One region of the Mesorhizobium sp. ORM8.1 genome, then DNA from elsewhere that is predicted to be linked to it. Evidence: predicted binding sites of a transcription regulator. Region 1 holds the regulator's gene; each other region holds the start of a gene.
What was found. Region 1 encodes PhoB, which activates phosphate uptake and scavenging genes when phosphate is short. Its sites were predicted from a motif close to TGTCATNNANCTGTCAT; they were not measured.
Positions count from the first base shown of each region.

Region 1 (7,618 bases):
TCGATGCCGGAAATGAATGGGTTGGAGGCGACGGGCGCCATTCGCCGGCTCGAAGAGGAGATGGGCACGCATGTGCCGATCGTCGGCGTCACCGCGCATGCGCTGAAAGGCGACCGCGAACGCTGTATCGAAGCCGGCATGGACGACTACCTGCCGAAGCCGATCAGCCCGCGGGCCCTGCTCGAAAAGCTCGAGCGCTGGCTGGGCACGGATGCCGAAATCCGCCGCAACGCCGGCTGACTGTAATCGGCCTCGACAGGCCGGTGACGTCCTCGACGTTGATGTAGACGTATGGTGCGATCGCACCATATCAAAACATGCGCCAAGTCCGGACAATGGTCGCAATTGATTCCGCCCTTCGGTTACGGGCGGGGGCAGCGACCGCCAAACAAGAAACAGCGTCAAATCTACCCCAACGGACCTGTTTTCGGCGATGGCCATGCCATGATCCGCTCTGGCATTCAGGCAACGCACTCTCGTCCGGATTTTATTTCCCGGCGGCCGCAACCAGGCCGTCGGGATAAATTTTGTTTCAAAAGCCTGACAAGTCGCTGATTCCGGCGACAAACTCCCGCCGCCCGCCAAGGGTCGCGAAAGGCTTGTTCGGACAGGCCTGTCCAGCCGTTACCGGGCTGACATGAAACTGTCATGCGACTGTTATAATCGAAGGTTATGCCCCTCCCGGGCGCCGTCAGAAATGGTGCCGAGAGACCATCTTCCGAACAGGAGCAGGCCAAATGAGACACTTCATCCGCTCGGCGGCCGTTGCGATTGCAATGGCTGCGGCATCAACCGTTACGCTCACCGCGGCTATGGCCGCCGACCTTTCCGGCGCCGGCTCGACCTTCATCTATCCGGTGTTCGCCAAATGGGCCGACACCTACAAGAAGGACACCGGCACCGGGCTCAACTACCAGTCGATCGGTTCCGGCGGCGGCATCAAGCAGGTCATCGCCAAGACCGTGACCTTCGGCGCCACCGACAAGCCGATGTCCGACGCCGACCTCGAAAAGAACGGCCTCGTGCAGTTCCCGATGGTGATGGGCGGCATCGTGCCGATCGTCAACCTCCAGGGCGTGAAGCCGGGCGAACTCGTGCTCGATGGCAAGACGATCGCGCAGATCTATCTCGGCGCCATCACCACCTGGGACGACGCCGCCATCAAGGCGCTGAACCCGACCCTCACCCTGCCGTCGACCGCGATTGCCGTCGTCCACCGCTCGGACGGCTCGGGCACCACCTTCAACTTCACCAATTATCTGGTGAAGCTCTCGCCTGACTGGAAGGACAAGGTCGGCTCCGACACGGCCGTCGAATGGCCGACGGGCGTCGGCGCCAAGGGCAGCGAAGGCGTCGCCAACACCGTCAAGCAGACCGACGGCGGCATCGGCTACGTCGAATACGCCTATGCCAAGCAGAACAAGCTCTCCTACACCAAGATGTTGAATGCCGCCGGCAAGGTGGTCGAGCCGTCGCTCGAATCGTTTGGCGCGGCTGCTTCGAATGCCGACTTCAAGAATGCCAAGAACTTCAACGTCATCATCACCAACGAGCCCGGCGACACCACCTGGCCGATCGCCGCCTCGACCTGGGTGCTGATCCATAAGACCCCGGATGACGCCGCCGCCACCGGCGAGGCGCTCAAGTTCTTCGCCTGGGCCTACAAGGACGGCAAGGAAACCGCCAAGGCACTTGACTATGTGTCGATCCCCGACAGCGTTGTCGACCTGATCAAGACCTCGTGGAAGGCCGACATCCAGGCCGGCGGCAAGCCTGTCTACGCCGGCGAGTAAAACCATCGAAGGAGCGCCGCACTCGCGGCGCTCCTTTTCTCCTCGAGCCAAAGAGCAGACTTGACATGAGTGCTGTCCAGGAAGCCATGACGGCCGGCCGCAGTTCGCGCGATGCCACGGTCAGGCGCTTCGCCCTCACCGACGCGATTTTCCGCGCGCTGACCAAGGCCGCCGCGATACTGGTCTTGGTGCTGCTTGGCGGCGTCGCATTCTCGCTCATCGCGGGCTCCTGGCCGGCTCTGTCGACGCTCGGCGTTTCCTTCCTGACCACTGAATCCTGGAACCCGGTCACTGAGAAATTCGGCGCGCTAGCGCCGATCTACGGCACTGTCATCACTTCAGCCATCGCCATCATCATTGCCGTGCCGATCGGCATCGGCATTGCGATATTCCTGACTGAACTCTGCCCGCGGCCGCTCAGGCGCCCGATCGGCATGGCGGTCGAGCTGCTGGCCGGCATTCCCTCGATCATCTACGGCATCTGGGGCCTGTTCGTTTTCGCGCCCTTCCTGCAGACGACCGTGCAGCCTTTCATCATCTGGCTGTTCCATGGCGTTCCCGGCCTCAACAACCTGTTTGCCGGGCCGCCGTACGGCATCGGCCTGCTCACCTCGGCGATGATCCTCGCCATCATGATCCTGCCTTTCATCACCTCGATCACCAAGGACGTGTTCGACACGGTGCCTTCGGTTCTGAAGGAATCGGCCTACGGTATCGGCTGCACGACTTGGGAAGTGACGCGCCGCGTCGTCATCCCTTACACCCGCGTCGGCATCATGGGCGGCGTCATGCTGGCTCTCGGCCGCGCGCTCGGCGAGACCATGGCGGTCACCTTCGTCATCGGCAATGCGCACCGCATCTCGAGCTCGCTGTTTGCGCCGGCAACGACCATCTCGGCGACCATTGCCAACGAGTTCACCGAAGCGGTCGGAGACCTCTACACCTCCTCGCTGGTGGCGCTGGGCCTGATCCTGTTCGTCATCACCTTCATCATCCTTGCCATCGCCCGCTACATGCTGATGCGCATCGACGCCCGCACCGGAGCCTGACCGATGTCGACAGCCGCATCGCTTCACCAGAGCCGCAAGCGCAAGAATGGTGTGATGATGACGCTGTGCGTCGTCGCCGCCGGCATCGGTCTCGCCTGGCTGGCGCTGATCCTGGGCGCGCTGCTCTACAAGGGCCTGTCGGGCCTTTCGCTGGCGGTGTTCACCGAGATGACGCCGCCGCCCGGCGATGCCGGCGGCCTGCTCAATGCCATCTATGGCAGCATCGTCATGACCATCATCGGCATTCTCGTCGGCACGCCGATCGGCGTTCTGGCCGGCACCTACATGGCCGAGTACGGACGCTTCTCGAAGCTGACGACCGTGGTGCGCTTCATCAACGACATCCTTTTGTCCGCGCCCTCGATCATCGTCGGCCTGTTCGTCTACGAGCTGATGGTGCGGCCGATGGGCCACTTCTCGGCGATTGCCGGCGCCGTCGCGCTGTCGATCCTGGTGATCCCTGTCGTGGTGCGCACCACCGAGGACATGCTGAACCTGGTGCCCAACGCGCTGCGCGAGGCGGGCACCGCCATCGGCGCGCCGCGCTGGGTGGTCATCCGCTCGGTCGCCTATCGCGCGGCAATGTCGGGTATCGTCACCGGCATCCTGCTGGCGATCGCGCGCATCTCCGGCGAGACCGCGCCGCTGCTCTTCACCGCGCTCAACAACCAGTTCTGGTCGAGCAATCTCAATGCCCCGATGGCCAGCCTGCCGGTGACCATCTTCCAGTTCGCGCTGAGCCCCTATGAGGAATGGCAGCAACTGGCCTGGACGGGCGCACTCATAATCACCCTGACGGTTCTCGCGCTGAGCATTGTTGCCCGCAGCCTGACCGGACGCAGAGAGGACAGATGAAACCGATGTTGTCCACCGATCTGAACGCAGTCGACACGACCGTCGAGAAGGCCAAGATCGAGGTCAAGGACCTCAACTTCTACTATGGCCAGTCGAAGGCGTTGAAGAACATCAACCTGTCCCTGCCCGAGCGCAGCGTGACCGCCTTCATCGGCCCGTCGGGTTGTGGGAAGTCGACGCTGCTGCGCGTCTTGAACCGCATCTACGAGCTCTACCCGAAGCAAAGCGCGGAAGGGCAGGTGCTGCTCGACGGCAAGAACATCCTCGACCGCTCGCAGGACTTGAACCTGCTTCGGACCAAGATCGGCATGGTGTTCCAGAAGCCGACGCCGTTCCCGATGTCGATCTACGAGAACATCGCCTTTGGCGTCAGGCTGTACGAGAAGATCAGCAAGGCCGAGATGGACAACCGCGTCGAGCTGGCGCTGAAGCGCGCCGCGCTGTGGAATGAGGTCAAGGACAAGCTCAACGCCAGCGGCCTCAGCCTCTCCGGCGGCCAGCAGCAGCGCCTGTGCATCGCCCGCACGGTGGCGGTGAAGCCCGAGGTCATTCTGCTCGACGAGCCGGCCTCGGCGCTCGACCCGCTGTCGACCGCCAAGATCGAGGAACTGATCGACGAGTTGCAGGCCGAGTACACCATCGTCATCGTCACCCACAACATGCAGCAGGCGGCGCGCGTGTCGCGGCAGACGGCGTTCATGTATCTGGGCGAGCTGATCGAGTTCGACCGCACGGAGAAGATCTTCACCTCGCCGCGTGAGAAGCGCACGCAGGACTACATCACCGGCCGCTTCGGCTGAGTTCATACGAGGACATTATCATGGCCGAACATACCGTCGCTTCCTTTGACGAGGATCTGAGGCAGATCAGCCGGCTGATCATCGATATGGGCGATCTTGCCGGCACCATGGTCGGTGCTTCGACCAGGGCCCTGCTTGAATCCGATAACGCGATGGCGCAGCGCGTCGTTTCCGACGATGCGATCATGGACGCGCGGCAGCGCGAACTGGACGACCGCGCGATCACGCTGATTGCCAAGCGCCAGCCGATGGCCGACGACCTGCGCAGCGTTGTCGGCGCCATCCGCATGGCCGGCGATCTCGAGCGCATCGGCGATCTTGCCAAGAACATCGCCAAGCGCGTCGGCTCGGTCGGCGTCAGCGCCGCGCCGCGCGATCTCTCGCATTCGATCGACAGCATGGCGCAGATGGTGCTGATCCAGGTCCAGGCCGTCATCCAGGAATACACGGCTGGCGATGCCACAGCGCTCGCCAAGCTCCGCAACGACGACGAGCGCATCGACGTCAAATACACCTCCGTGTTCCGCGAGCTCCTGACCTATATGATGGAAGATCCGCGCAACATCACCGCTTGCACGCATCTCTTGTTCTGCGCCAAGAACCTGGAGCGTATCGGCGACCACGTGACCAACATCGCCGAAAACGCTTATTATGTCCTGACCGGCACGCAATTGCCCGCCAACCGTCCGAAGCAGGACGAGACGGCAATGCCGGTGTCGGCGGCCTGACGAAAAGGTTACCCAATGATCGCGCCACGCATCATGGTGGTGGAGGATGAGGAGCCGCTGGGGGTGCTGCTCCGCTACAACCTCGAATCCGAAGGTTATCAGGTCGAGGTGGTGAGCCGCGGCGACGAGGCCGAGATCCGCCTGCAAGAGAATGTGCCGGACCTGCTCGTCCTCGACTGGATGGTGCCGGCGGTTTCCGGCATCGAGCTTTGCCGCCGGCTCCGGATGCGGCCGGAGACCGAGCGGCTGCCGATCATCATGCTGACCGCGCGCGGCGAGGAAAGCGACCGGGTGCGGGGCCTCTCCACCGGCGCCGACGATTATCTGGTCAAGCCGTTCTCGACGCCGGAATTCATGGCCCGTGTCAAGGCGTTGCTGCGGCGCGCCAAGCCGGAAGTGCTGTCCAGCGTGCTCAAGGTCGGCGACATCGTGCTCGATCGTGAATCGCACCGGGTCTATCGCAAGAAGAGCGAGATCCGGCTCGGGCCGACCGAATTCCGGCTGCTCGAATTCATGATGCGTCACCCCGGCCGCGTGTTCTCGCGCAGCCAGCTGCTCGACAATGTCTGGGGTGAGACGATCTATATCGACGAGCGCACGGTCGACGTGCATGTCGGCCGCCTGCGCAAGGCGGTCAACAATGGCCGCATGCCGGACGTCATCAGGACCATTCGGGGCGCCGGATACGCGATCCGCGAGGACTGAGTACGACCTGATTCAGGCTACGTTCTTCTTCGAGGCAAGACCTGTTCGCGCCTGAACGCCCGGCGCGAAGATTTCCTGGTCGACGAAGGTCAGCGCGCGCATGGCGCAGCCTTCGCGGATCAACGGCAATTCGTTGGGCTCGGTGTCGAAGGAAATCGAATTGGAGTGCTGGCCGCCGGCGGTCTGCGCGATTGTTTCACGCAGCGCCGGCTCGATCAGGTCGAAAGCGGCGGCACTGACGCCGACCATGGCGACAGGCGCGGGATCGATCAGCGCGAACAGGCTGCCGAGGCCGAAGCCCAGCGCCTCGCCGGCGCGCCGGTAGGCTTCACGTTCCGGACCGTCCTCGAGCCGGGCCTTTGCCGCGAGCGCCCGCATTTCGGGGTCGCCGACATCGGTCGGCTCGGCGTCTTCGCTCAATCCCATGGCAGCGCGCCAGATGGCATAGTTGCCGGCATAGGCCTCAACGCAGCCGCGTCGGCCGCAGCGGCAGAGCGCGCCGCCGGGACGATGGATCATGTGGCCGAACTCGCCGCCGGAGGAATGCGTGCCGGTGAACAATTCGCCCTTCAGCACCAGCCCCATGCCGATGCCGTGCGATAAAAGGATGGCGATGAAATTGTCGCGGTAGCGGACCGGGTCGCGCCATTGCAGCGCGACAGCCATCATGTTGCAGTCGTTTTCCATGGTGGCGGGAATGCCGAATTCCTTCTCCAGAATGTCGGCAAAGGCAATGTCGGTCAGCGGCGTGATCGGCGACCACAGCATGGCGCGGGCATGGGAATCGGTGATGCCCTGAATGCCCATGGCGATGCGGGCGACGCTGCCGACATCAAGGTCGGGATCCTCCAGCCGGCGCCGCACGATTGCCACGCATTCGCCGACCAATTCGTCGCGCGGCATGGTCAACGTCTCGACCCGCCGCTGTTCCTCGGCAACGACATGGCCGGCGTAGTCGATGACGGCAACGGACAGGAAATTCAGCGACAGCACCACCGTCACCACGGCCGCCGCCTCGGGGCTCAGCGCCAGGCCGATCTGCGGCCGGCCGCGTTTCAGCGAGGCGGTTTCGCTGGCCTTGCTCTCGGCCAGAATGCCTTCGCCGATCAGGTCGGAGGAGATCGCCGAAATTGTGGAGTGGCTGAGCCCGGTGGTGGCGGCGATCTCAGTTCGCGACGGCTGGCCGGCCCTGCGCACGGCTGAGATCACCATGGCGCGGTTGCGCCGGCGCAGATCGTCGTGGCGGATCCCGACCGACATCGTTCCCTTAGTCCTCCCGGTCATCGCGGCCTTGTGATCATGCCACGGGCCGTCGTTGACGCTCCATCTTTTTGTTTTTAGGCAATTCCAAGAAAACCGTTTCACACTTTTCCTGGAATTCCTCCGGGATACTGGCAGAAGCCCGAGGTCGTGTCATTATTTATTGCGGGCCTCGAAAAAATTAGCACGCACCATCAGATCCCATCAGAATCGCTGTTGACAGCACCTCGTCGCTGGATCAGTATTTTTTTGAGGCTCGAAAAAAAGAGCCTTTGTGCCGGCCTTCGGGCCAGTCTGGTCGCGCCGCACGGCGCAGGGAGGATATCATGAAGAAATTCGCAGCCGCCATTCTGGCGGGTGTCGCCATGTCGCTGACGCTGGCGTCGGTCGCTGAGGCGAAGGACAAGGTGATCGGCGTTTCGTGGTCG
Region 1 covers NZ_CM132600.1:4,523,797-4,531,414, forward strand. The annotation lists gene ACVDG8_RS22755 (response regulator) at 1-240, shown strand, start outside; gene pstS (phosphate ABC transporter substrate-binding protein PstS) at 738-1,793, shown strand; gene pstC (phosphate ABC transporter permease subunit PstC) at 1,859-2,842, shown strand; gene pstA (phosphate ABC transporter permease PstA) at 2,846-3,697, shown strand; gene pstB (phosphate ABC transporter ATP-binding protein PstB) at 3,694-4,497, shown strand; gene phoU (phosphate signaling complex protein PhoU) at 4,518-5,225, shown strand; gene phoB (phosphate regulon transcriptional regulator PhoB) at 5,241-5,930, shown strand; gene ACVDG8_RS22790 (ROK family protein) at 5,943-7,190, opposite strand; gene xylF (D-xylose ABC transporter substrate-binding protein) at 7,517-7,618, shown strand, end outside.

Region 2 (7,618 bases), 830 kb from region 1:
TGTCCCGCCAGATGACCGTGATCGATGGCAAGACCGTGCCGATCTTCGGCGGCGTCTGGGCGATCTTCGGCCACGGCAATGTCGCCGGCGTCGGTGAGGCGCTCTACCAGGTGCGCGACGAATTGCCGACCTTCCGCGCCCACAACGAGCAGGCGATGGCGCATGCGGCGATCGCCTATGCCAAGGCGAATTTCCGCCGCCGCTTCATGGCCGCGACGTCTTCAATCGGTCCCGGCGCGCTGAACATGGTGACGGCGGCTGCCCTTGCCCATGTCAACCGGCTGCCGGTGTTGCTGCTGCCCGGCGATGTCTTCGCCAACCGTTTGCCCGACCCGGTGCTGCAGCAGGCCGAAGACTTTTCCGACGGCACGGCGACGGTCAATGACTGCTTCCGTCCGGTGTCGCGCTATTTCGACCGCATCACGCGGCCCGAGCAGATCATCCCGGCGCTCAACCGCGCCATGCAGGTGCTGACCGATCCAGCCGAATGCGGCCCGGTCACGCTGTCGCTCTGCCAGGACGTGCAGGCCGAGGCCTATGATTATCCGGAGAGCTTCTTTGCCGAGCGCGTTTGGGCGCCGCGCCGGATTCGCCCCGATCGCAACGAACTGGCTGCCGCCGTCGCCGCGCTGAAGGGCGCCAAGAAACCGCTGGTCATCGCCGGCGGCGGCGTCCTCTATTCGCAGGCTTCCGGAGAGCTGGCGAAGCTGGTGCAAGGTGCCGGCATCCCCGTCTGCGAAACCCAGGGTGGAAAATCCTCGCTGCCCGACGATCATCCGCTCAACATGGCGGCGGTCGGCGTCACCGGCACCTCCGCCGCCAACCGCCTGGCGGAAGAGGCCGACGTGGTGCTTGCCGTCGGCACCAGGCTGCAGGACTTCACCACCGGCTCCTGGTCGCTGTTCAAGAATGCAGGCCGCACCATTATCGGCCTGAACACGCAGGCTTTCGATGCCGGCAAGCATTGGGCGCTGCCGCTGGTCGCCGATGCCGCCGAAGGCCTGGCGGAACTGTCCGCCGCGCTGAAGGACTGGAAGGCGCCGTCCACCTGGACCGACAATGCGCTGAAGGGCAAGACCGACTGGCAGGCGGCAGCCGCCAAGGTCACGGCCGCGACCAACGTCGCTTACCCGTCCGACGCGCAGGTCATCGGCGCCGTGCAGCGCGCCATGGGTTCGGGTGTCACCTTGCTGCATGCCGCAGGCGGGCTGCCCGGCGAATTGCACAAGCTCTGGCAGGCGGGGGAGCCCGGCTCTTACCACGCCGAATACGGTTTCTCGACCATGGGCTACGAGATCGCCGGCGGCCTCGGCGCCAAGATGGCCAAGCCCGACCAGGAGGTCGTCGTCATGATTGGCGACGGCTCCTACCTGATGCTCAATTCCGAGATCGCCACTTCGGTCATGCTCGGCCTCAAGCTCACCATCGTGCTGCTCGACAATCGCGGCTATGGCTGCATCAACCGGCTGCAGATGGCGACCGGCGGCGCCAACTTCAACAATCTCCTGAAGGACTCGCGCCACGAGGTGCTGCCCGATGTCGACTTCGCCGCGCATGCGGCAAGCCTCGGCGCGATAGCCGAAAAGGTGGCGTCGATCGCCGAGCTGGAGACGGCTTTGGCCAAGGCAAAGAACAACGACAAGACCACGGTGCTGGTCATCGACACCGACCCGCTTGTGTCGACAGAGGCCGGCGGCCATTGGTGGGACGTCGCCGTGCCGGAAGTCTCGGCGCGGCGCGAGGTCAACGCAGCGCGGAAGGCCTATGAGGAAAAGCGGCAGATGCAGAACATCGGAAATTGATGCCGGCACTGCCAAAACCCCACCTCCCCCTTGGGCAATCGCATATGAGTTTTTACGAAGAGGACCCCCACCCTAACCCTCCCCACAAAGGGGAGGGAACGCTGCCGCATGCCCTCCTTTTGGTGTCGAAACGTTGGCGGTTTGCGGAGATCAGCGCCTACCGGGTCTCCCTCCCCCTTGTGGGGGGGGTTAGGGGTGGGGGTCCTCTTCGTAAAAACTCATATGCGATTGCCCTCCCTCGTAGGGAGGGTGGAAACGAACCGACATTGGAGTTGACGACTTGAAAGCCAAACTGGGCATGTCCCCCATCGCGTGGTGGAACGACGATCTGGTGGAATTAAGCGATGATGTGTCGCTGGAGGAGTGCCTGCGGCAGTCGCGCTCGGCCGGCTTCACCGGCATGGAGAAGGGCCGCCGCTTCCCCGATGATCCCGACGTGATGCTGCCGATCCTGCGCCAGGTCGACGTGACGCTTTGCGGCGGCTGGTTCTCCGGCACGCTGGTCAACGAGGATATGGCGGCGAACAAGGATCGCATCCAGCCGATGATCAACCTGTTCAAGGCGGTCGCCGCGCCCTGCATCGTCTATGGCGAGGTCGGCCGCTCGATCCAGGGCGACCGCTCCAAGCCCTTGGTCACCAAGCCGAAACTCACCGGCGACGAGATGAAGGCCTATGGCCGGCGACTGACCGAATTCGGCGAATGGTGCGCCGAACAGGGCATGCCGCTCTCCTATCACCATCACATGGCGGCGGTGGTCGAGACCGAACCGGAGCTCGACGCCTTCATGCGCCATTCCGGCGAAGGCATTCCGCTTTTGCTCGACGCCGGTCATCTCGCTTTCGCCGGCGGCGACGTGCTGCGCGCCATCGACAACCATCACAAGCGCATCAACCACGTCCACGTGAAGGATGTGCGCATGGGCGTGATTGACGGTCTCGACCGCACCAAGCAGTCGTTCCTCGACGCCGTGGCGCTTGGCGCCTTCACCGTGCCGGGCGACGGCTCGCTCGATTTCGGCGCCATCGTGCAGCGCTTCGCCGATCACGGCTATGAGGGCTGGTTCGTCGTCGAGGCCGAGCAGGACCCGAAGAAGAACCCGCCGCTCAAGATGGCGCAAGTCGGCCACAAGGAGCTGATGCGGGTGATGACGGCCGCGGGTTACACGGTCGAGACGCAAGGGTTCCTCACCACGTGAGCGCTGGATTGGCTATGACGGGTGGCTTATCTGAGGACCGGTCAGGCAACTTCCGGATGGCGCGATGAAAGATTACGAGCACCCCTTCTTCAAGCCGTTATGGCGGCGCGTCGTCATCGTCGCCGTCTGCCTGATCTGGTCGGTGATCGAGTTCGCCACCGGCACGCCGTTCTGGGGCGTCATCGCGCTCGGTTTCACCGGCTATGCGGTGTGGCAGTTTTTCTATCTCTACAAGCCGTTCGATGAGAAGCCTCCGGTCGAGCCGAAGGAATAAGGTGGTCAATGGGTCGGAAGTTGGCGGCCGACCTCGAAGATTTGCGATAGGAGACGAAAAATGCCGAAACTGCTCGTCAAGGCCGACAAGGGCCACGGTCACGTCGCGCATGTCACGCCGCAAAGCGCCGGCTGGACCTATGTCGGTTTCGACCTGCATCGGCTGAAGCCGGGCGAGACGGCATCTGGCAAGACGGACGACCGCGAGGTCTGCCTGGTCTTCGTCACCGGCAAGGGCAAGACATCGGCCGGCGGCAAGGATCTCGGCCTGCTTGGCGGGCGGATGTCGCCTTTCGAAGGCAAGCCATGGTCGGTCTATGTGCCGCAAGGCTCCGACTGGTCGGTGACAGCCGATACGGAACTGGAGCTCGCCGTCTGTTCCGCGCCGGGTCTTGGCGGCGGCCTGCCGGTACGGGTAATCGGCCCGGACGATCTCGGCCAGGAAGTGCGCGGCAAGGGCACCAACACGCGCTACGTCACCAACATCCTGCCCGAGGGCAAGCCGGCGGATTCGCTGCTTGTAGTTGAGGTCATCACACCCGGCGGGCACACCTCCAGCTACCCGCCGCACAAGCACGACCAGGACAATCTCCCCGTGGAATCCTATCTCGAGGAAACCTACTACCACCGCCTCAACCCGCCGCAGGGCTTTGCCTTCCAGCGCGTCTACACCGATGCCGACCGCAATGGCGTGCGCGATCTCGACGAAGCGATGGCGATCGAGGATGGCGACGTCGTGCTGGTGCCCAAGGGCTATCACCCCTGCGCGGCCTGCCACGGCTACGATCTCTATTATTTGAACGTCATGGCCGGCCCGAAGCGGACGTGGAAATTCCACAACGCCGCCGAGCACGAATGGCTGATGAAGGCTTGAGCAGGCTTATCGCGTAACCATTGGTCCAGCGCGGAAAAATCGTCGGCTAAGCACCTCGAGGGTGGACTTGCCTTCGAAAACCCATGAAAGCTTCGTCAATCCGTCATGGAAATCACCTATGGCAGCGGGTCTGATGCACGTCGCCAAAGCGCCTCGGCGTTTTGGGACAACGGCTTGCCAAAAAACCAGGACTTGAAGCGCGTCGCATGATCCTTCGGGCGCAGCGCGCTTGACGAGGAACATTCATGCGCTACGCCATCTACTACACCCCGAGGCAGGATGAGCCGCTGGCGCGCATCGCCGCCAACTGGCTGGGCCGCGATCCGTTCGGCGCGGCGACGCGCCCGGTCGAAGCTGTCGGCGATCTGTCGGCGGCCGAAGTTGCCTTCCATACGGCCTCGGCCCGGCGATACGGGTTCCATGCGACGCTGAAAGCGCCGTTCCGGCTGGCGCCGAACGGGACGGAGGCTTCGCTGCGCGCCGCGCTCGACGCGTTCGCGCAGGCGACGCCACCCGTCGTCGTTCCGCGCCTCGTCATCGGCCAGATCGACGGCTTCTTCGCCCTGGTGCCTGAAGCTCCGTTTGCTCCGTTGAACAGTTTTGCCGGCGAGGTGGTGCGCAGCTTCGATCCTTTCCGCGCGCCGTTGACGGAGGTCGAGATCGAGCGCCGCAGTCCGGATGCGCTGAAGCCGGACGAGTTCCGCAACCTCTGCCAGTGGGGTTACCCCTATGTCTTCGACACGTTCCGCTTCCACATGACGCTTTCGGGGCGCGTCGGGCCACAGGAAAGCCCACGTCTTCGTGCAGCGATAGACGGCTTGTTCGCCGACGTGCTGCGGCAGCCGGTGCCGGTGAATGCGCTGACCTTGTTCGTCGAAAGCGAGCCCGGTGCTCCGTTCATGGTGCTTTCCCACCATGCGCTGGGACATCGCCCGGCCCGCAAGACCGCCTGAGATGACCGCCGATTTTTGCTGCCAATTCCGCTGCTTGAGACAGGACCGACCGAGATGACCGCCGAAACAATTCTCACCAATGCCCGCATCGTGCTGCCCGACGAAATCGTCGAGGGCTCGTTGCTGCTGCGCGATGGCCTGATTGCCGCTGTCGAGCCTGGCGCCACCCGCGCCGGCGAGGACATGGGCGGCGATTACATCATCCCCGGTCTCGTCGAGCTGCACACGGACCACCTCGAAGGCCACTACGCGCCGCGCCCCAAAGTGCGCTGGAACCCGATCGCCGCCGTGCTTGCCCATGACGCGCAGGTTGCGACAGCCGGCATCACCACCGTGCTCGACGCCTTGCGCGTCGGCATGGACGAGGACGCCGACTTGACCTCCGCCGATATCCGCAAGCTTGCCGACGCCATCGAGGACAGCGTGCGCGAAGACCGGCTCAGGGCCGACCACTTCATCCATCTGCGCTGCGAGGTCTCGGCGCCGGATTGCCTGAAGGCCTTCGCCAATTTCGAGACCGACGACAGGGTCAAGCTCGCCTCGCTGATGGATCACGCGCCTGGACAGCGCCAGTTCGTCAACCTTGAGACCTATGCCTATTACTACCAGCGCAAGCTCAAGTTGACCGATCGCGACTTCAAGAAATTCTGCGAGAAGCGCATGGCGGAATCGGACCGCAATTCAGCCCCGAACCGCGTCTTCATCTCAGCCGCCTGCCACGAACGCGGCATTGTGCTGGCCAGCCATGACGACGCGACCATCGGTCATGTCGACGAGGCGATCGAGCAAGGCGTGCGCGTCGCCGAGTTCCCGACGACAGAAGAGGCGGCCAAGGCCTCCAGGGCGGCGGGCCTCGGCGTGCTGATGGGGGCGCCCAATGTCATGCGCGGCGCCTCGCATTCCGGCAATGTCTCGGCGCGCACCTTGGCCGCCGACGGCCTGCTCGACATCCTGTCCTCCGACTACATCCCCTTCAGCCTCATCCAGTCGGCCTTTTTCCTTGGCGACGTCGTCGAAGGCATCTCGCTGCCGCAGGCTGTCGCCATGGTCTCGAAGAACCCGGCCGAAGCGGTTGGCCTGGCCGATCGCGGCGTCATCGAGCCCGGCCGCCGCGCCGACCTGGTGCGCGTGCGCGTCGACGACCATGTCCCGGTCGTGCGCACGGTGTGGCGCGAAGGGCGTCGGGTCGCATGATGGTCTCGGCCCTGATCGAACGCGAGCTTGCCGAAACCCTGCCGATCCGCAACGGCGTCTTCGTTGCGGTCGTCGGCCCGAGCGGCGCCGGCAAGGACACGGTGATCGGTTACGCCAGGGCATGCTTTGCCGGCGAGACGCGGCTGGAATTCGTGCGCCGCGTCATCACCAGGCCGAGCGATGCGACGAGCGAGGACCACGATACGCTGGCCGACGCCGCCTTCGCAGAAGCGGAAGCCGACGGCGCCTTCGCGCTCTGCTGGGACGCGCACGGCCTGCGCTACGGCCTGCCGGCCGATGTCGACTGGGCTGTCGCCAACGGCCATGTTGCCGTGGCCAATGTCTCGCGCGCCGTCATCCCGGCGCTGCGCGAGCGCTATGCCAACCTGGCCGTGGTCGAGATCACCGCGAGGCCCGAAATCCTTGCCGAACGGCTGGCGGCGCGCGGCCGCGAATCGCGCGGCGAAGTGCTCGCCCGCCTGGCGCGCAGCACCAGTGTGCAATTGTCGGGACCGGACGTCACTTCGATCGACAACAGCGGCGACAAGCAAATCGCCGGCGAGCGCTTTACCGAAATCCTGCGCAAGGCGATGGCCTTCTCGGACCTGTCGGACATGATCTGACGCTCGTGAAAGCGACCGTTCACTTGTTGAAGTTCGTGATGAACTGCTTGAACTGCTGCGTCGGCGGTCTGGCGAACATTTCCTTCGGGTCGCCCAGGCAATCCACTTCGCCCTTGTGCAGGAACATCACGTTGCTCGACACGTCGCGGGCAAAGCCCATTTCGTGCGTCACGACCAGCATGGTGCGGCCTTCTTCGGCGAGCGAACGCATGACACGCAGCACCTCGCCGACCAGTTCCGGATCGAGCGCCGATGTCGGCTCGTCGAACAGCATCACCTTGGGGTTCATCGCCAGCGCCCGGGCTATTGCCGCGCGCTGCTGCTGGCCGCCTGACATGTGCGGCGGGTAATAGTTGCGCCGTTCCCAGATACCTACGCGTTTCAGCAACGCCTCGGCCTGCTCCAGGCACTCCGCCCGCGGCCGCTTCAGCACATGCGTCGGCGCCGCGACCAGATTCTCAAGCACGGTCATGTGCGACCAGAGATTGAAGCTCTGGAAAACCATCGCAAGATTGGCGCGGATTCGCTCCACCTGACGGATATCGGCCGGCGCCTGATTGCCGTCCCGTCCCGGCTTCATCCGGATGAGTTCGCCGTCGACGCGCACTTCGCCGGAGTCCGGGGTTTCCAAGAGGTTGATGCAGCGCAGCAGCGTGCTTTTGCCCGAGCCCGACGAGCCAAGGATGGAAATAACGTCGCCC
Region 2 covers NZ_CM132600.1:3,697,886-3,705,503, reverse strand. The annotation lists gene iolD (3D-(3,5/4)-trihydroxycyclohexane-1,2-dione acylhydrolase (decyclizing)) at 1-1,802, shown strand, start outside; gene iolE (myo-inosose-2 dehydratase) at 2,083-3,000, shown strand; gene ACVDG8_RS18510 (DUF3329 domain-containing protein) at 3,065-3,274, shown strand; gene iolB (5-deoxy-glucuronate isomerase) at 3,335-4,147, shown strand; gene ACVDG8_RS18500 (DUF1045 domain-containing protein) at 4,393-5,100, shown strand; gene ACVDG8_RS18495 (alpha-D-ribose 1-methylphosphonate 5-triphosphate diphosphatase) at 5,155-6,294, shown strand; gene phnN (phosphonate metabolism protein/1,5-bisphosphokinase (PRPP-forming) PhnN) at 6,291-6,917, shown strand; gene ACVDG8_RS18485 (ABC transporter ATP-binding protein) at 6,937-7,618, opposite strand, start outside.
Region 2: a site for PhoB is predicted at 4,238-4,254, ahead of ACVDG8_RS18500 (DUF1045 domain-containing protein). Genes of this name have one in related genera too.

Region 3 (7,618 bases), 1.8 Mb from region 1:
GCAGACCGCCGCCGGCGACCAGATGGGGCGCGACGTGCCGCAAATGCTTGCCAATCCCGATATCAGCGAGGCTCAGGTCAAGACGCTGTTCGCGGCGTTGGAAAAACAGGCCGACTTCGCCGAAAAGCTGCGCCTGGCGCTGGAGAAGTTCGGCCATGACTTCCCCATCATCAAGGCTGCCGAGCAGCTGGAGGAGCGTTATGCCGATCTTGCCGCCTCGGTGGCCGAGAAGTTGAAGGCGATGCGCAAATAGCGGCAGCCTGCTACTTTTCGATCTCCCGTGAGAAACGCGTGTCCGGCACAAACCAGACCGCAGCCACCAGTACGAAGATCGCGACGCCGATCCATTGGTTGATGAAGGCAAGCGGGACGGCGCAGATGTAGAGCGCCACTGATATCTTGCCTTTGCGGTCATTGCCGAGCGCCTTAGCGAAGGCGGTGTCGTTGCCGTGCAAATGGTGCAGCTTGGTGACGAGAAAGGTGTAGGCAACCGCGCACAACACCAGGTCGACGCCATAGACGGCGACAGGGACCGGCGCGAAATGATTCTCGCCCATGAAGGCCGTCGTCGCCGGAATCAACGACAGCCAGAACAGAAGGTTGAGATTTGCCCAAAGTACTCGGCCGTCGACCCGCTGCACGGTGTGGAACATATTGTGCAGATTGTTCCAGTAGATGCCGACATTGATGAAGGACAAGACATAGCTGAAGAAGATCGGCCACAACGGCGCCAGCGCGGAAAGATCCTCGCCATGCGGCACCTTCAGCTCCAGCACCATGATGGTGATGATGATGGCGACGACGCCATCGGTAAACGCCTCGACCCTGCCTTTGCCCATGATTCCTCCGCTTCGCTCTCGATAGACGTTACGAGAGGACGAAGCGCCTGACCATCCTGCCAGAATTGTCAGGAGCGCGTTCGGCAAGCGGAACAGTGGTCATTACATGGGCGTTGGGCTTGCAACGCTGGAGGTGATGATGACCAGCTACGCTCAAATCCTGACGCGTGACAATGAACTTGGCGGTGGCGCCGCGATGACTGCCGTCGCCGCGATGATCGCAGCGCTTTTCGCAGGCAGCACGGCGCTGACGCCGCTCTATGTGATCTACAAGCAGGCCTTCGGCTTCTCGCAGATCACGTTGACGCTGGTCTACGCCGTTTATGTGATCGGCAATCTGGCGGCGTTGCTGTTTTTCGGCCGGTTGTCGGATGTCGTCGGCCGCCGTCCGGCGGCACTCGCCGCGATGGCGATCGCCGTGGTCAGCGCGCTGTTTTTCTTCTTTGCTGAAAACCTCGCCTGGCTCGACGTTGCCCGCATTCTCAGCGGCCTTGGCATCGGTGTCGGCGCCGGGGCCGGCACTGCCTGGCTCGCCGAACTGATTGAAGGCAAGGACAAGTCGCGCGCCGCTGTCATCGCCACCAGCACCAACTTCATCGGCCTCGGGGGCGGCGCGCTCATGTCGGGGCTGCTCGCCCAATATGCGCCCTGGCCGCTCAAGCTGACATTTGCCGTCTATCTCGTCCTGCTTGCGCTGGTCACCGCGCTGATCTGGCGCACGCAGGAGACGGTCTCCAGCCCTGGACAGTTCTCCGACGTCTCGCTGCGGCCCCGGCTTTCGGTGCCCGACGAGATCCGCGTACAATTCGTCGCGCCGGCGGTGACCGGTTTTGGCGCCATGGCGCTGGTCGGTTTTTATGCGGCGCTGGCGCCGAGCATTTTGGCGCAGCAGCTCCACGCGACCAATCACGCCGAAGCCGGCGGGCTGTTCTTCGAACTGTCGATCGTCGCGGCGATCACCATTGTCGGCACGACTTGGCTGTCCAGCCGCTCCACCATGCTTGCCGCGCTGGCGCTGATGATCCCGGCCGTGGCGCTGGTCGTGGCAGCACAGATCTACGCCTCGATGGCGTTGATGATCGTCGCGACGGCAGTCTGCGGCGTGGGAGCCGCGCTCGGCTATCGCGGCGGCCTGCAAGTGGTGAACCAGATCGCGCCGCCGGATCGCCGCGCCGAAGTGGTGTCAGCCTTCTTCATCTGCTGCTTCTGTGGCAATGCGCTGCCGGTGATCGGCATCGGCGTGCTTTCGAGCTGGGCGAGTGCAACCATCGCCAGCCTCGCGTTTGCTGGCATGATCACGCTTTTCTCGCTGGTGGCGCTGGGCTTCGGCGCCAAATACGCGCGATAAATTCAACCGTTCGGCGTGTCAGTCGAGATCCGCGTCAGCCCGCTCGATCAGGCCGTCGGCATTGAGGACGATCTTCAGAGTGCCGGTCTCGTGACCGAAATCGCCGGTGAAATCGAGATGCACATCCGCATGGTGGTCATCAGTCGTTTCGATGGCCAGCAGATTGCTGAACGTATGGTAGCCCACGAAAAATCGCTCGAGGTAAAGTCGAACGCCGTCGCTGCCGACGAACGTGTCTCCAACCGAAACGTCGTCGATAACCGCATCGGGCGCGAACAGGCTGAGCGCGCCATCGACATCGCCGGCGTTGGTCGTTTCGATGAACTTCTTGATCAATTCCTGCATGGGGCTGCCTCGTAAACTGGCTGGCTTCAGGGCTGTTGGTGCTTTCACCAGCCGTCTTCCAGAGATTTGATAAAAGGTCACACAGGCCCGAGATGGTCTGCAAATCCGTCGAATCTGGCAACGCCTGATATTTCAGCCGTTCGGCGTCTCGGTTGCGATATGCGCGCGCTGGCGCGGCACGCCGAGGCCCGTGTCGGGCGGCTCGCCGGCGGCCGGCCTGTCCTCGATCCTGTGCATGGTCCGCCAGTGGCCAAAGCGGTAATAGGCGATGGCCAATATCAGCGAGGCGATCGAGCCCGCCGGGAAACTCCACCACAGCGCCTCCTGGCCGAGCACGCCGCGCATGGAATAGGCAAAGCCGGTGCGGATGAACAGCACCGAGATGATCAGGATGATCAGCGGCGGCATGACGGCGCCGGTGGCGCGCACCGTGGCGAAGAGCACGATGGTGATGCCGAACAGGATGAACGACCACGACGCCACCTTGTTGATGTGGGCGGCAATGTCGATCGCGGTGCTGTCATTGCTCAAGAAAAGGCTGAGCACGGCGCGATCGAAGATGAAAAGCAGCGCCACCAATGCGCCGGTCAGCACCATGTTGAAGCCGACGCCGGATGCCGCGACCTTGCCGATGCGGTCCCAGCGGCCGGCGCCGACATTCTGCGCCGCCATCGAGGAGACCGCGGCGCCGATGGCAAGCGCCGGCATCTGGATATAGGTCCATAGCTGCGCCGCTATGCCATAGGCGGCGGCGACCTGCGAGCCATAGGAATTGACGATGCCCATAACGGTGAGCGCCGCGGCCGAGATGACGATCATCTGCAGCCCCATCGGGATGCCCTTGAAGACGATGATCCTGAGCAGCGCCGGATCGGGCCGGAGCAAAGCCAGGTCGGCGCCGGCCAGCCGCAGTGGGTGTTTGCGCACATAGAGCACGATCAGGATGGCGATCACGCTCACCGTCTGGCCTACAAGCGTCGAGGTCGCCGAGCCGGCGATGCCGAGCTCGGGGAAGGGGCCGATGCCGCGGATCAGCAGCGGGTTCAAGACGACGTCGAGAACCACCGCCAGCGCCATGAAGACGAAAGGCGTGCGTGAATCGCCGGCGCCGCGCAGCACGGTCATGACGAAGGACAACAGGTTCATCATCGGCACGGCGACGAAGATGATGCGCAGGTAGCTGCGCGCCAGCGGCAAGGCGTCGGCCGGCGTGCCAAGGCCGGTGAGGATGGCATCGACCCAGATCCAGCCGCAGACGGCGAACACGACCGAGATGAGGAAGAAGAAGGTGGCGCTGGTGCCGACGATGCGCTTGGCCTCCGGCAGGTCGCGGGCGCCGACCGACTGCGCGACCAGGATCGTCGCGGCCATGCCGATGCCGAACACGGTGCCGAGGATCAGGAACAGCACCAGATTGGCGTTGGACGTCGCCGTCAGCGCCGCCTCGCCGAGGAAGCGGCCGACCCAGACGGCGTTGATCGAGCCGTTGAGCGACTGCAGCACGTTGGAGCCGAGCACCGGCAGCGCGAACAAAAGCAGCGTGCGCGGGATCGGACCGCTGGTCAGGTCGCCGACGCGTTGGCGGCTGGGCTTTTTGTCATCCATGTGAGGTACCGAAAATGAATCAGGCCCGCGATGCTATCGCAGGCCTGATGCACATGCACGCCTTTGTGGCCGAGCCAGATGGGCAGGTATCTGGCTCTACGCCGCCTTACTGCGTGTTGTTGGCGAGGCCGGGCAGGGTGACCTGGAAGACGAGGAAGGTGGTGTCGACATCGGCGCCATCGTCGGCCTTGTAGGGCGCGCAGACCTGGAAACCATCCTGGGTCAGGAAGTCATTGTCGTTGGCGACGAACAGGAAATAGTCGTCGGGCAGCTTCGGATCGAGCACCGAAGCCAGCGACATCGCCTCCCACTTTTCCGAGAGGTTGTTCTTGTCGTTCGGCGCGCCATTGTGCATGCCGAAGCGGCTGAGCTCAGCTTTGTCGTTGATGTCGATAAAAGGCGTCAGCTTGGCCGTCGTCACCGACGGATCGACCACGCCTTTCGGCGCGACCGGCTTGTCGGCGGCGTCAAACGGGCCGTTGGCGATATCGGTGGCGTCGGAGAGATCGACAATGTTGATCTTGCGATAGACCGACTCGGCGCCCTTCAGGCCCTGGCCGTTGCCACTGTCGCGCGCCAGCATCAGGAAGCGGGTGTCGGAGAGCGCCACGATTTCGCTCTGCGCGGCCACCTTGGTCTTGCCCTTGGCGTCCTTGAACACCGGCAGCGGCACGACATATTCATGGGCCAGCTTGAGGTGGGCGAGGTCGGAAGCATCATAGACCAGCGCGCGGGTGTTCTGGCGCGTCGAGCCGGAATCGCCGCCATCCTGGCGGGTCGCCGACTGCAGCACGGCGATCAGGAACTTGCCGTCCGGCGTCATCGACATGCCTTCGAGGCCCTGGTTGTTCTGGCGGCCGGTCTCGGGATCCTTCGGATCCGGCTCGGCGGCGCCGGGGCCGGGATTGTCGGAAGCGAAGTTCGGCTTGCCGTGGCGCATCGGCACCAGGGCCGCCGGCGGCTGGGTGGCCGACATCAGATGGCCGTCGGCCGAGAAGCGGTAGATGTTGGGGCCATATTCGTCGGAGATGAACATGGTGCCGTCGGGCAGGCGCACGATCGCCTCATTGTCCAGCGCCAGCTTGCCGTTGTCGGCCTGCGGCAGGATCGGCATGTCGCCGGCGGCCGGGCGCACGCCGTTCAGCGGATCGAGGCCGGTGGCGTCAGCGCCCTTGTCGTCGGTCAACAGCATGGTGTCGGCAAGCGTCGCCTTGACGCCCGACTGTTCTTTGCCCGTTGCCGGCGCGGAACCTGGCGCCACCGGGGCAAGCTCGATCGAAATGCTGTTGAGGCGCGGGCGGTAGTCGGTGGTGCCGGCGACGTTGTAGCCGCGATCCGGCAACAGCCAGAGCGAGCCCTTGTAGGCGTTGCCGTCGCGCGCCCAGCCCTTGGTGTCGACCGCCATGCCCGAGCCGGAACCGAAGGTTTCGCCGAACTTGTCCTTCTGGCTTGCCGGGATGCGGCCGATGCCGACCAGACCCTTGTTGACATAGGCAACGCCGTCGGCAAGGGCCGGCGTCATGGCGGTGAACAGCGCAAGCGCCGCGCCGAATGCGACGGTCCGGTTGAGATGCTTCATGGATATCCCCTCGTGGCAAAACATGTCGGAGCGGGCGTCGCATCAGGATGCCGCACCCCTTCCGCCAAGCGGTTTAGGACGCGAACATGATGGCTGCGTGACAGGTGCGGCTCTGCCCGCCCACCTCCGGTTAAGGGCCGTTCCTCCTTCGCCTAGCCTACGCCAGCGATGGGCTAATCTGGGCTCACCTCTCGGTCGATCTTATCTCATTTGTCTGCGCCTACCGAAATTTGCTTGCAATACGAAAGCAAAAGAGAAATTCTACCTTTCCTAAACTTCGAGTTTTCTCAGGGTGCCCAATGATCAGACCCATTGATTGTGTAAAAGTAATTATGTCAAACCCTTCAGATATGAATCCATACCGAGAAAAGATATCTGAGGTTATATCTGATTATAATAGAATATTTGGCTATGAGAACGATATTCATTTTGAAGTTGTCCATTGGGGTCAAAACGTCGTTGGCCAGGTTTCTGACGATGGTCAATTGGCCGTCAACGATCAGATGCTGGCCGATTACGATTTATTGATAGCTGTCGTCGGCGGCCGTCTCGGTTCTGAGACTCCTCGCGCCAGATCAGGTACCGAGGAAGAGGTAAATCACGCAATACAAAAGAAGGATTCCATCTTTCAAAATAGGCATGTTCAGGTATTGTTTAAAAAACATGTATCGATTGACACAAGTAATTTCGACCCTCTGCAGCTCGATAAGGTAAAGAAGTTCCGTGCTGATATTCAAAGTAAGGCGTTAACAATTGATTTTGATGAAATCAAGGAATTGGAAGATAAAGTAAGGCGTTTCTTAGAGAGTGCTCGCGCAAGCGTCAAGCGGTGGAAATTGAATACCGTAGAAAGCCATTCGCATTCTCCCATACCAAATGAAGATAGCTTAAAACAAAATAACGTAGAGGCAACATATAATGAAAGCGGAGTTCTAGACGAAACCGAAGAAACCACGAAGGGGCTTGAATCTCTTAGAGGATTGACGAGTGCATATTCAGAAATATTAAAACAGCTAACACCGGAGATTAATTCCGCAGTTGAAAGAAACACAGATCCCAGTGATGTGTCTAATACCAAGGCTATGTTTGACGAAATCGGAAATATTCTAGAAGCCTACACGCAACGCCTCTCTCCGATAGTCGACGGAATATTTAATACGCAGAAGTCTGTTTTGGATCATTTTGACAATGTTCTTATTTTGAGTGACACGGTATCAGATGATGAGAAAGCAATTCTTCGATCATCGATTAGTGGAATCCTTTTGGTTATGAAGGAATTCGGATCGGCTCTCGACCTTTCCTATTCAAATCTCCAAAAACTTCCTCCATTGACAACTAAATTTAATGTCGGACGCAGGAAGTTTTTGAAAATAGGCGAAATATTATCTAATGCGGTAAAGTTAATGATCAACAGTTTCTCTGAATATGAGGAGTATCTACAGAGTTGACATATTATTCCTATGCTCAATCGCTCTCTCTGGCGATCAGCTCCAGCGGCCAGACTTCGCGGATGATGCGCGGGCCTTCCGGGCCGGCAAAGGCGGGAAGCCCGGCGAGCAGCATTTCGGCCAGCCGCCGGCCCATCGGCTCCAGCGCCGGGCGAAAGGCGGTCAGCGCCGGCGAGAAATAGCGGCAGAGCGGTGTGTCGACGATGACGGTCACCGCGATGTCGTGGCCGGGTCGGATGCCCATCTCGGCCAGCGCCTTGCAGCCACCAAGCGCCATGGCGTCGTTGTTGAAGATAATGGCGGTCGGCCGGTCTTTTGCGAGCATCACGCGCGGCGTCACCTGATAGCCGCCGGCCTCGTTGATGAAGGCGTCGGCGATCAGCGCCGGATCGACCTCGATGCCGTGCCGCTTGAGGGCCTTGCGATAACCGTCGAGGAACAGATAGCCGAAATT
Region 3 covers NZ_CM132600.1:6,331,838-6,339,455, forward strand. The annotation lists gene ACVDG8_RS31540 (hypothetical protein) at 1-253, shown strand, start outside; gene ACVDG8_RS31545 (TMEM175 family protein) at 264-839, opposite strand; gene ACVDG8_RS31550 (MFS transporter) at 979-2,187, shown strand; gene ACVDG8_RS31555 (nuclear transport factor 2 family protein) at 2,206-2,532, opposite strand; gene ACVDG8_RS31560 (MATE family efflux transporter) at 2,665-4,137, opposite strand; gene ACVDG8_RS31565 (esterase-like activity of phytase family protein) at 4,244-5,659, opposite strand; gene ACVDG8_RS31570 (hypothetical protein) at 6,016-7,164, shown strand; gene ACVDG8_RS31575 (LacI family DNA-binding transcriptional regulator) at 7,181-7,618, opposite strand, start outside.
Region 3: a site for PhoB is predicted at 5,803-5,819, ahead of ACVDG8_RS31565 (esterase-like activity of phytase family protein). Genes of this name have one in related genera too.

Region 4 (7,618 bases), 610 kb from region 1:
TCAAGCCGGGCAGCGCCGATATCGGCACCGACGGCAAGCGCATCTTCGTGCCGTTGATGGGCGAAGGCGAGATCGCGGCGCTCAGTCTCGATTAAGGACAGGCGCCTCCAGACGGGGCTCCAGAGAGCTCCGCTCGCGATTGGACCGCCATATCAGGCCGGCTGCCATCTGGTTTCGCCGTTCGCTCCAGAGTATCCGGCCGTGATGAGCGAAGCCGTGAAGACATCCAGCCTGAGCGGCGCCCCGACGATCCCCGTGCTGGTCTGCGCACTGGCGATCTGCCTGCTGTCGGGGATGGATGCGGCGATGAAGTCGTTGGTCATCGCCATAGGCATCTACAACACGTTGTTGTGGCGCAGCATGGTCGCGACCGTGGTTGCGGGCGCGGCCTGGTCGACGGGGCCACGCTCTTGGCCACATGTTTCGGTGCTGCGGCTGCATGCGCTGCGCGCCGCGGTGGTGGGCATGGTCCTGGTCTCATTCTTCTGGGGTCTGGCCAGGCTGCCGCTCGCAGAGGCGATCGGGCTCAGCTTCATTGCGCCGCTGTTTGCCCTTTTCCTCGCCGCGCTGCTGTTGGGTGAGCGCATCCGGCGGCAGGCTGTATGGGCCTCGCTAGCCGGCCTCGCCGGCGTCGCCATCATCCTGGCCGGCCAGTTTGGACGCGAAAGCTATTCGCATGACGCCTTGCTCGGCACCGCGGCGGTGCTCGTATCGACGGTGTTCTACGGCTACAATCTGATCCTTGGCCGGCAGCAGGCGCTGTTGGCCAAGCCGGTCGAGATCATGTTGTTCCAGAACCTTTGCGTCGCGATTGTCCTGGCTGTCGCCGCACCCTGGTTTGCCGTGGCACTTCCGGGCAATCTCTGGCTTCCCCTGGCCGGCGTGGCGATGCTGTCGCTTGCCGGCCAATTCCTGATGAGCTGGTCCTACGCCCGCGCCGAAGCGCAATATCTGATCCCGACGGAATACTCGGCTTTCATCTGGGCGATCGGGCTCGGCTGGTTTTTCTTCGGCGAGACGGTGGCCTGGACCACGCTGGCGGGGGCATGCCTGATCGTCGCCGGTTGCCTGATCGCCGCGCGCACCAATCCGAAGCTGGCCGAGCCGATCGAAGCGGCGGTGTGAGCCCGCGGCCGCCTTACGCGGTCTGCGGTTTCCCGTTCAACTGCGCCCGGGCGTCAAGCGGCCGCTGGTGATCACCTTCGCTCGCTTCCATACGCTGGATGGTCGGAAGCGAAACCCCGGTCATTCACTGTCGGCCATCATTTTGCGCCGCTGCAAAAGCCGCGCGACCAGCCAGCACAGCATGGCCCAGGCGAAGCCGGCGCACCAGCCGGCAAGCACATCCGAGGGCCAGTGAACGCCGAGATAGACGCGGCTGGTGCCGACCAGCAGCGTTATCAGCACAGCCAGGCAAAGCACGAAGATCTTCGTCGTGCGTCCCGGCAGGAAGCGCGCGGCCAAGCTGCCGAGCGTCAGATAGGTCACCGCCGATAGCATGGCGTGGCCGCTCGGGAACGACAGCGACGTCTCATTGACCAGATGCGAGACGAGATCGGGCCGCGGTCGATCGACCTCGAGCTTGAGCAGGCTGGACAGCACTTGCCCGCCTGCCACCGCAACGAACATGAACAGCGCCGTCGCGGGGCTGCGGATCAACATGAGATAAATGATCGTCGCGGTCGTGATCAGCACCAGCACCGCCGAGCTGCCGAGCGCGGTGACGTCGCGAACAGCACCCTGCAGCCAAAGCGGGCCGATGGGGCTGTCCGGCTGCCCGGCATGACGGAAGGCGAGCAGGATTTCAGTGTCGAAAGCATGTGGCGTCGTCGCGCGAGCGGCCTCCGTCAATTCGACGAATCCCCACATCCCGCCAGCAATCACCAGCCCCGCCAGAAGCACCGGGAATTCCAGCCGGTTGAGAAACATGTCGAGGATGGATTTCATTAGGGGCCCTGATTCGCTTTGACGCATTTCCGACCGCTTCACACTTTTCTCGGATTGTTTCAGAGCCTCTGCATATAGGGCCCGAGCGTGATCAGCGCGACGGCACCGATTGCCAAGACCACGCCTGTCGCCTGAACGGCGTTGAGCCGCTCACCGAAGAAGACCAGCGCCACGACATTGACCGAGACAAGCTGGATCACTGCCGACAGGCTGAACGACACCGACATGCCGAACTCGCGCACCAGCCGCAGCATGATCAAATTGCCGGCGCTATAGAGCGCCAGCGTCAGCAGGATCTTGCCGAGGCTCGGCTCCAGCCCCCATTGCTTGGCGGCCATCGCCGCGAGCAGGAAGATCACGGTCGACATGCCGAGTTGCGCCAGTCCCCAGAAACTCATTTTTCATCCCCTGTCGGAGCGGCCATCGCCGCTTGCCGCAGCCCTTGTTTCCGAAGCGCGCCAAGCCGTCAAGCTGACGGCGGCCGACAAGGCGCGCTCACAAAGGACCGAAGCCCGAGGTCGCAAAAGACGCCACGGCAACCATGGTCGAGCACTTTGGATCGCAAGCCGCGGTGGCAGGTCGAGCGGCGCCTTGGTCAGCCGGCAAAACAATTCCCACCATCGATCACGGCAATGTCACGAAAATGTGATCGATGGCTTGTAGGGGTCGAAGAGTCAAACTCCAGCCACCCGAGAGCCAGAGGAGCAGCCGAATGTCCGTGACCCCTGAAACCCGCTTCCGCACCAGCCAGCTCGAGGAGAATGACGGGCCGCCCGTCAACCCGAGCGACAACCGCACCATGGGCGAGATCATCGCCGCGCGCTTCTCGCGCCGTGGCTTCCTCATGGGCTCGCTGGCCGTCTCGGCCATTGCCGCCACCGTCAGCCCACTGGCGCTGATCGCCGCTGATGAGGCGCGCGCCACCGAGGCCTCGGCCTTCAAATTCGATGAGCTCGAGGCCGGCATCGACGACAGGCACCATGTCGCGCCGGGCTATGACGCCGACGTGCTGTTGCGCTGGGGCGATCCGCTGTTCGCCGACTCGCCGGAGTTCGACCCGACCAAACAGTCGGCGGCGGCCCAGGCCAGGCAGTTCGGCTACAACAACGACTATGTCGGTTATATCCTGATCGACGGCTCGGCCGAGCATGGGCTGCTGGTGGTCAACCACGAATACACCAACCCGCATCTGATGTTTCCGGGCATCGTCAAGGTTGTCGAGAAGGATGGGAAGAAGAAGGCCGAGGTCGCACCGCTCTCGAAGGAGCAAGTCGATGTCGAGATGGCCGCGCATGGCGGCACCATCGTCGAGATCCGCAAGGACGCCGGCAAATGGCAGGTGGTGCGCGACGGCAAGCTCAACCGCCGCATCATGTCGACCACCGAGATGGCGTTGTCGGGTCCGGTTGCCGGCCATGACCGCGTCAAGACCAATGCCGATCCGTCCGGCGCCAAGGTCATCGGCACGATGAACAACTGCGCCGGCGGCGTCACGCCGTGGGGCACCTATGTGATGGCCGAGGAGAACATCCACGGCTATTTCTCCGGCGAGCTGCCGGAGGGCCACAAGGAAGCCGCCAACTACAAGCGCCTTGGCATTCCGGAAGGCGCCTATGAATGGGGCGCGCATTACGACCGCTTCAACCTGGCCAGGGAGCCGAACGAACCGAACCGGTTCGGCTGGATCGTCGAAGTCGATGTCAACGACCCGACCTCGACGCCGCGCAAGCGCACCGCCATGGGCCGCTTCAAGCATGAGGGCGCCGAATCGATCGTCGCTAAGGACGGCCGCGTCGTCTTCTATCTCGGTGACGACGAGCGCTTCGACTATGTCTATAAATTCGTCACCAGGGGCGCGTTCAACCCCAACGACCGCACGGCCAACATGAACCTGCTCGATGAGGGCACGCTGCATGTGGCGAAGTTCGCCGAGGACGGCTCGGTCGAGTGGATGCCGATCGTGTTCGGGCAGGGTCCGTTGACAGCCGCGAACGGCTTTGCTGACCAGGCCGACGTGCTGATCGAGACGCGGCGCGCCGCCGACCTGCTCGGCGCCACCAAGATGGACCGGCCGGAAGACATCCAGCCCAATGCCGGCAACGGCAAGGTCTATGTCATGCTGACCAACAATTCGAAGCGCAAGGCCGAGCAGGTCGACGCCGCAAATCCGCGCGCGGACAATGCCTTCGGCCACATCATCGAGATCGTCGAGGATGGCGGCGACTTCACTGCCGCCAAGGGCAAGTGGGAAGTGCTCTTGAAGTGCGGCGATCCTTCCGTCGCCGATGTCGGCGCCACCTTCTCGACCGCGACGACGGCCAATGGCTGGTTCGGCATGCCGGACAATTGCGCGGTCGATTCCGCCGGGCGGCTGTGGGTTGCCACCGACGGTCAAGGCCCGAAGGCCACCGGCCGCACCGACGGCCTGTGGGCGGTTGACACGGAGGGTGCTGCGCGGGCGACGTCAAAACTGTTCTTCCGCGTGCCGATCGGCGCCGAAATGTGCGGCCCGCTGTTTACGCCGGACGACCAGACCGCCTTCGTTGCCGTCCAGCATCCGGGCGACGGCGGCGAGGATTGGGAAGGTTTTGAGCGCCCGTCCTACTACGAGGACCTGTCGACCCGCTGGCCCGACTTCAAGCCGGACATGCCGGTACGGCCGTCGGTCGTCGCCATCACCAAACAGGGCGGCGGCAAGATCGCGGTGTGATGCATTAAGACCTTGAGGACGTTGGGGTTGAGCGCGTGCGTCCCCGACGTCCTCAACCCAGGGCGAAACAGGAGCGAAGCTCCGTCGCCGAGACTCTCTGCGGCGCGTCGCTGCGCTCCTTGCTCCGCCCGTGGATGACGAAGCGAAGCGTTTCACCCCGCCCGCTGGACCACGGCGATGTTCATCGCGCTGCGCAACCGGAAACCGATGGATTCGTACAAGCCTGTCGCCGCGACATTGCTGGCATAGGCGTGCAGATAAGGGATCTCGCCGCGCGCCGTGATGCGGTTCGCCACGAACAGCGACAAGAGCCTGCCAAGGCCGCCGCCGCGAAAATCCGGATGCGAGCACACGCCGCTCAGTTCCGAATAGCCGGGTTGTTTCATGCGCTCGCCGGCCATCGCGGCCAGCCTGCCGTCGATCTTGACGCCCCAGAAATCACCGAGGCTCAAGGCTTCGAGTGTGAACGGGCCTGGTTTGGTGAGCGAGGCAAGAGCAAGCATCTCGGCCGCATCCCGCCGTGTCAGATGTTCGATGCGCGGATCGGACACGGCCTGCAGCGGCTGCTCGGCGATCATCTGCACGGCGTCGGCGGTCGACACCGCGATAAGCTCGGCTGGCAGGGCAATTGCATCGGCCTGGGCCAGAATGACGGTCTCGCCGGCAGGAACGAGCCGTCCAAGCGCATGCAGGCTCTCAGGGTCCTCGGCGGCGGTGGCGGCAAACGGAATGATCGTGGGCCGGTAGCGACGGGCAAGGCCGTCACCCTCCGCGAAGACCTTCTGCCGCGTGTCGAGCGCGCTCCAGACGGGGCGGTCGAGAACGTGTTTCATGGCGTGGCGATCCTTTCGGCGCGGCGGTCGAGCGGCGTCGCAGCCAGACGGTCCTCGATGGTGGAGAGTTGGCTAAGAAGCGGCCCGGAAAGATCGGCGCACAGATCCGCGACGGCGTTCTCTATGCGCGGCCAGACCCCGTGCTTCGCGTCATCGACCAGCCGACATCCGGCCTGAGAGAGCGAGACGATCCGGCGCCGCTGGTCGTCGTTCGACGGACTGACCTCGACCAGTCCCAGTTCGGACAGCAGCGCGACACTGCGCGTCACGCCAGGCTGGGCAATGCCAAGCGACTGCGCCAACTCGCCGACCGGCAGCGGCCCGAGCCGGTCGAGCGCGGCGAGCAATGGATATTGGCTGGACTGGATTCTGATATCCAGGCCGTCGAGCACGCGTTGCGTGTCGGCCTGCAATTGCTCGCCTATGCGTTTCAGCCTGCTGCCGAGGCAGAGGAAACCGAGCGATCGTAAGATGTCTTCCATGAATACACCTGCATAATAACCATAACTTGATATATAACATTATATGAGAAAATCAAGCTGCGGTGACGAAGGCAGCGACCGCTAGCAGATCACGCCAGCCGGTCACCGATATTTGCCCTTCAATCGCCACCGATTGCATCCTATATCGCGCTGGCGCGACGCGACCGGCATCGGTCGCGCCGGCGATTCGCGGCCTTTTCGCCGCAAGTATTCACTTCTCGGCACGCGGAGCTCATGGCGCCCCTGCGCATCTATTTCGACAGGCTTCTTGAGGCTGCGGCGGCCAAGGTTCCGCGGCGCGCGTTGAGCGACGCCGAACGGCTGGAACTGGTGCGCCGTCACGGCGATTTCTCGCTCGCCTATTCCACGGCCGCCCAGCAGAAATTGTCCTATTTCAGCGACGGCGACGGCTACATCGCCTTCGGCACCAAGATGAGCCATCATTTCGCGCTGGGCGATCCGGTGGCCGATCCGGCGGATCGGCCGGCCTATATCAAGCGTTTCGTCGAAGCCGCCGGCGGCCCCTGGTTCGTCCAGGTCGGCGCTGACACGGCCAAAGTGCTGGCCGGGCTCGGCTATCAGGTCAATCGTCTTGGCGTCGACACCAGTCTGCATCTGCCGGCGCATGATTTTTCCGGCAAGCGTAACGAGACCGTGCGCTATTCCGAACGCTGGTTGACGAAGAAGGGTTTTGTCCTTTCGGAGGATCGGGGCGACGCCCTGCTCGACGAGATCAGGCAGCTTTCAGCCGACTGGCGCAGCGAGCGCATCGTCAAGCGCTGGGAGATGGATTTCCTCAATCGTCGCTTTGCCGACCAGCTCGGCCCCGACATGCGCCGCTTCCTCCTGCACAGCCCGGACGGCAGGCTGCTCGCCATCCTCGATTTCGACCCGCTGTTCCGCGACGGCAAGGTGATCGGCTACACCACCTCGTTCAAGCGCAAGCAGGTCGATGCCACACCGCATGCCGAAATCGGCCTGACCAAGTTCGCCGTCGACCGCTTTCGCGAGGAAGGCGTTCCCCTGGTCACGCTCGGCCTGTCGCCGCTGCTCGACATCGAGCCCAGCGGCTTTGCCGAATCGGGTTTTTGGCGCGGCGCCTTCCAGCGCGCTTACAACTCGCCCTGGGTCAACCGCTCGCGCTTCAACCTGCAGGGCCAGGCGGCCTTCAAGCGCCGCTTCCACGGCGTCGAGCAGCCGACCTACATCGCCTTCCGCAAAGGGACTTTTGTCGAGATGCTCGGCCTGCTGCGCCTGATGAAGGCGATCTGAGTTTGATGTCCTGATTTTCGGCAGTCGATATCTACGGACATCCGACGATGCGGCGATCCGAAGTGCGCGGTAGCGGCAGCATCTCGCAGCGCTAGGCCACACTGCAAAACCAAAGGCTTGGACGGTCAGTTGCGCAGCCGGTAACCGGTCTTGAAGATCCAGGCGACGATGCCGATGCAGATGGCCAGGAACACCAGCGTCATGCCGAGGCTGACGCCGACCGAGACATCGGCCCTGCCGTAGAAGCTCCAGCGGAACCCGCTGATCAGGTAGACGACCGGGTTGAACAGCGTGATCGTCTTCCAGATGCCGGGCAGCATATGGATCGAATAAAAGCTGCCGCCAAGGAAGGTCAGCGGCGTGACGATCAACAG
Region 4 covers NZ_CM132600.1:3,909,351-3,916,968, reverse strand. The annotation lists gene ACVDG8_RS19620 (SMP-30/gluconolactonase/LRE family protein) at 1-95, shown strand, start outside; gene ACVDG8_RS19615 (DMT family transporter) at 205-1,125, shown strand; gene ACVDG8_RS19610 (phosphatase PAP2 family protein) at 1,246-1,947, opposite strand; gene ACVDG8_RS19605 (hypothetical protein) at 2,007-2,345, opposite strand; gene ACVDG8_RS19600 (PhoX family protein) at 2,660-4,657, shown strand; gene ACVDG8_RS19595 (GNAT family N-acetyltransferase) at 4,810-5,490, opposite strand; gene ACVDG8_RS19590 (MarR family winged helix-turn-helix transcriptional regulator) at 5,487-5,972, opposite strand; gene ACVDG8_RS19585 (phosphatidylglycerol lysyltransferase domain-containing protein) at 6,207-7,244, shown strand; gene ACVDG8_RS19580 (ABC transporter permease) at 7,370-7,618, opposite strand, start outside.
Region 4: a site for PhoB is predicted at 2,581-2,597, ahead of ACVDG8_RS19600 (PhoX family protein). Genes of this name have one in related genera too.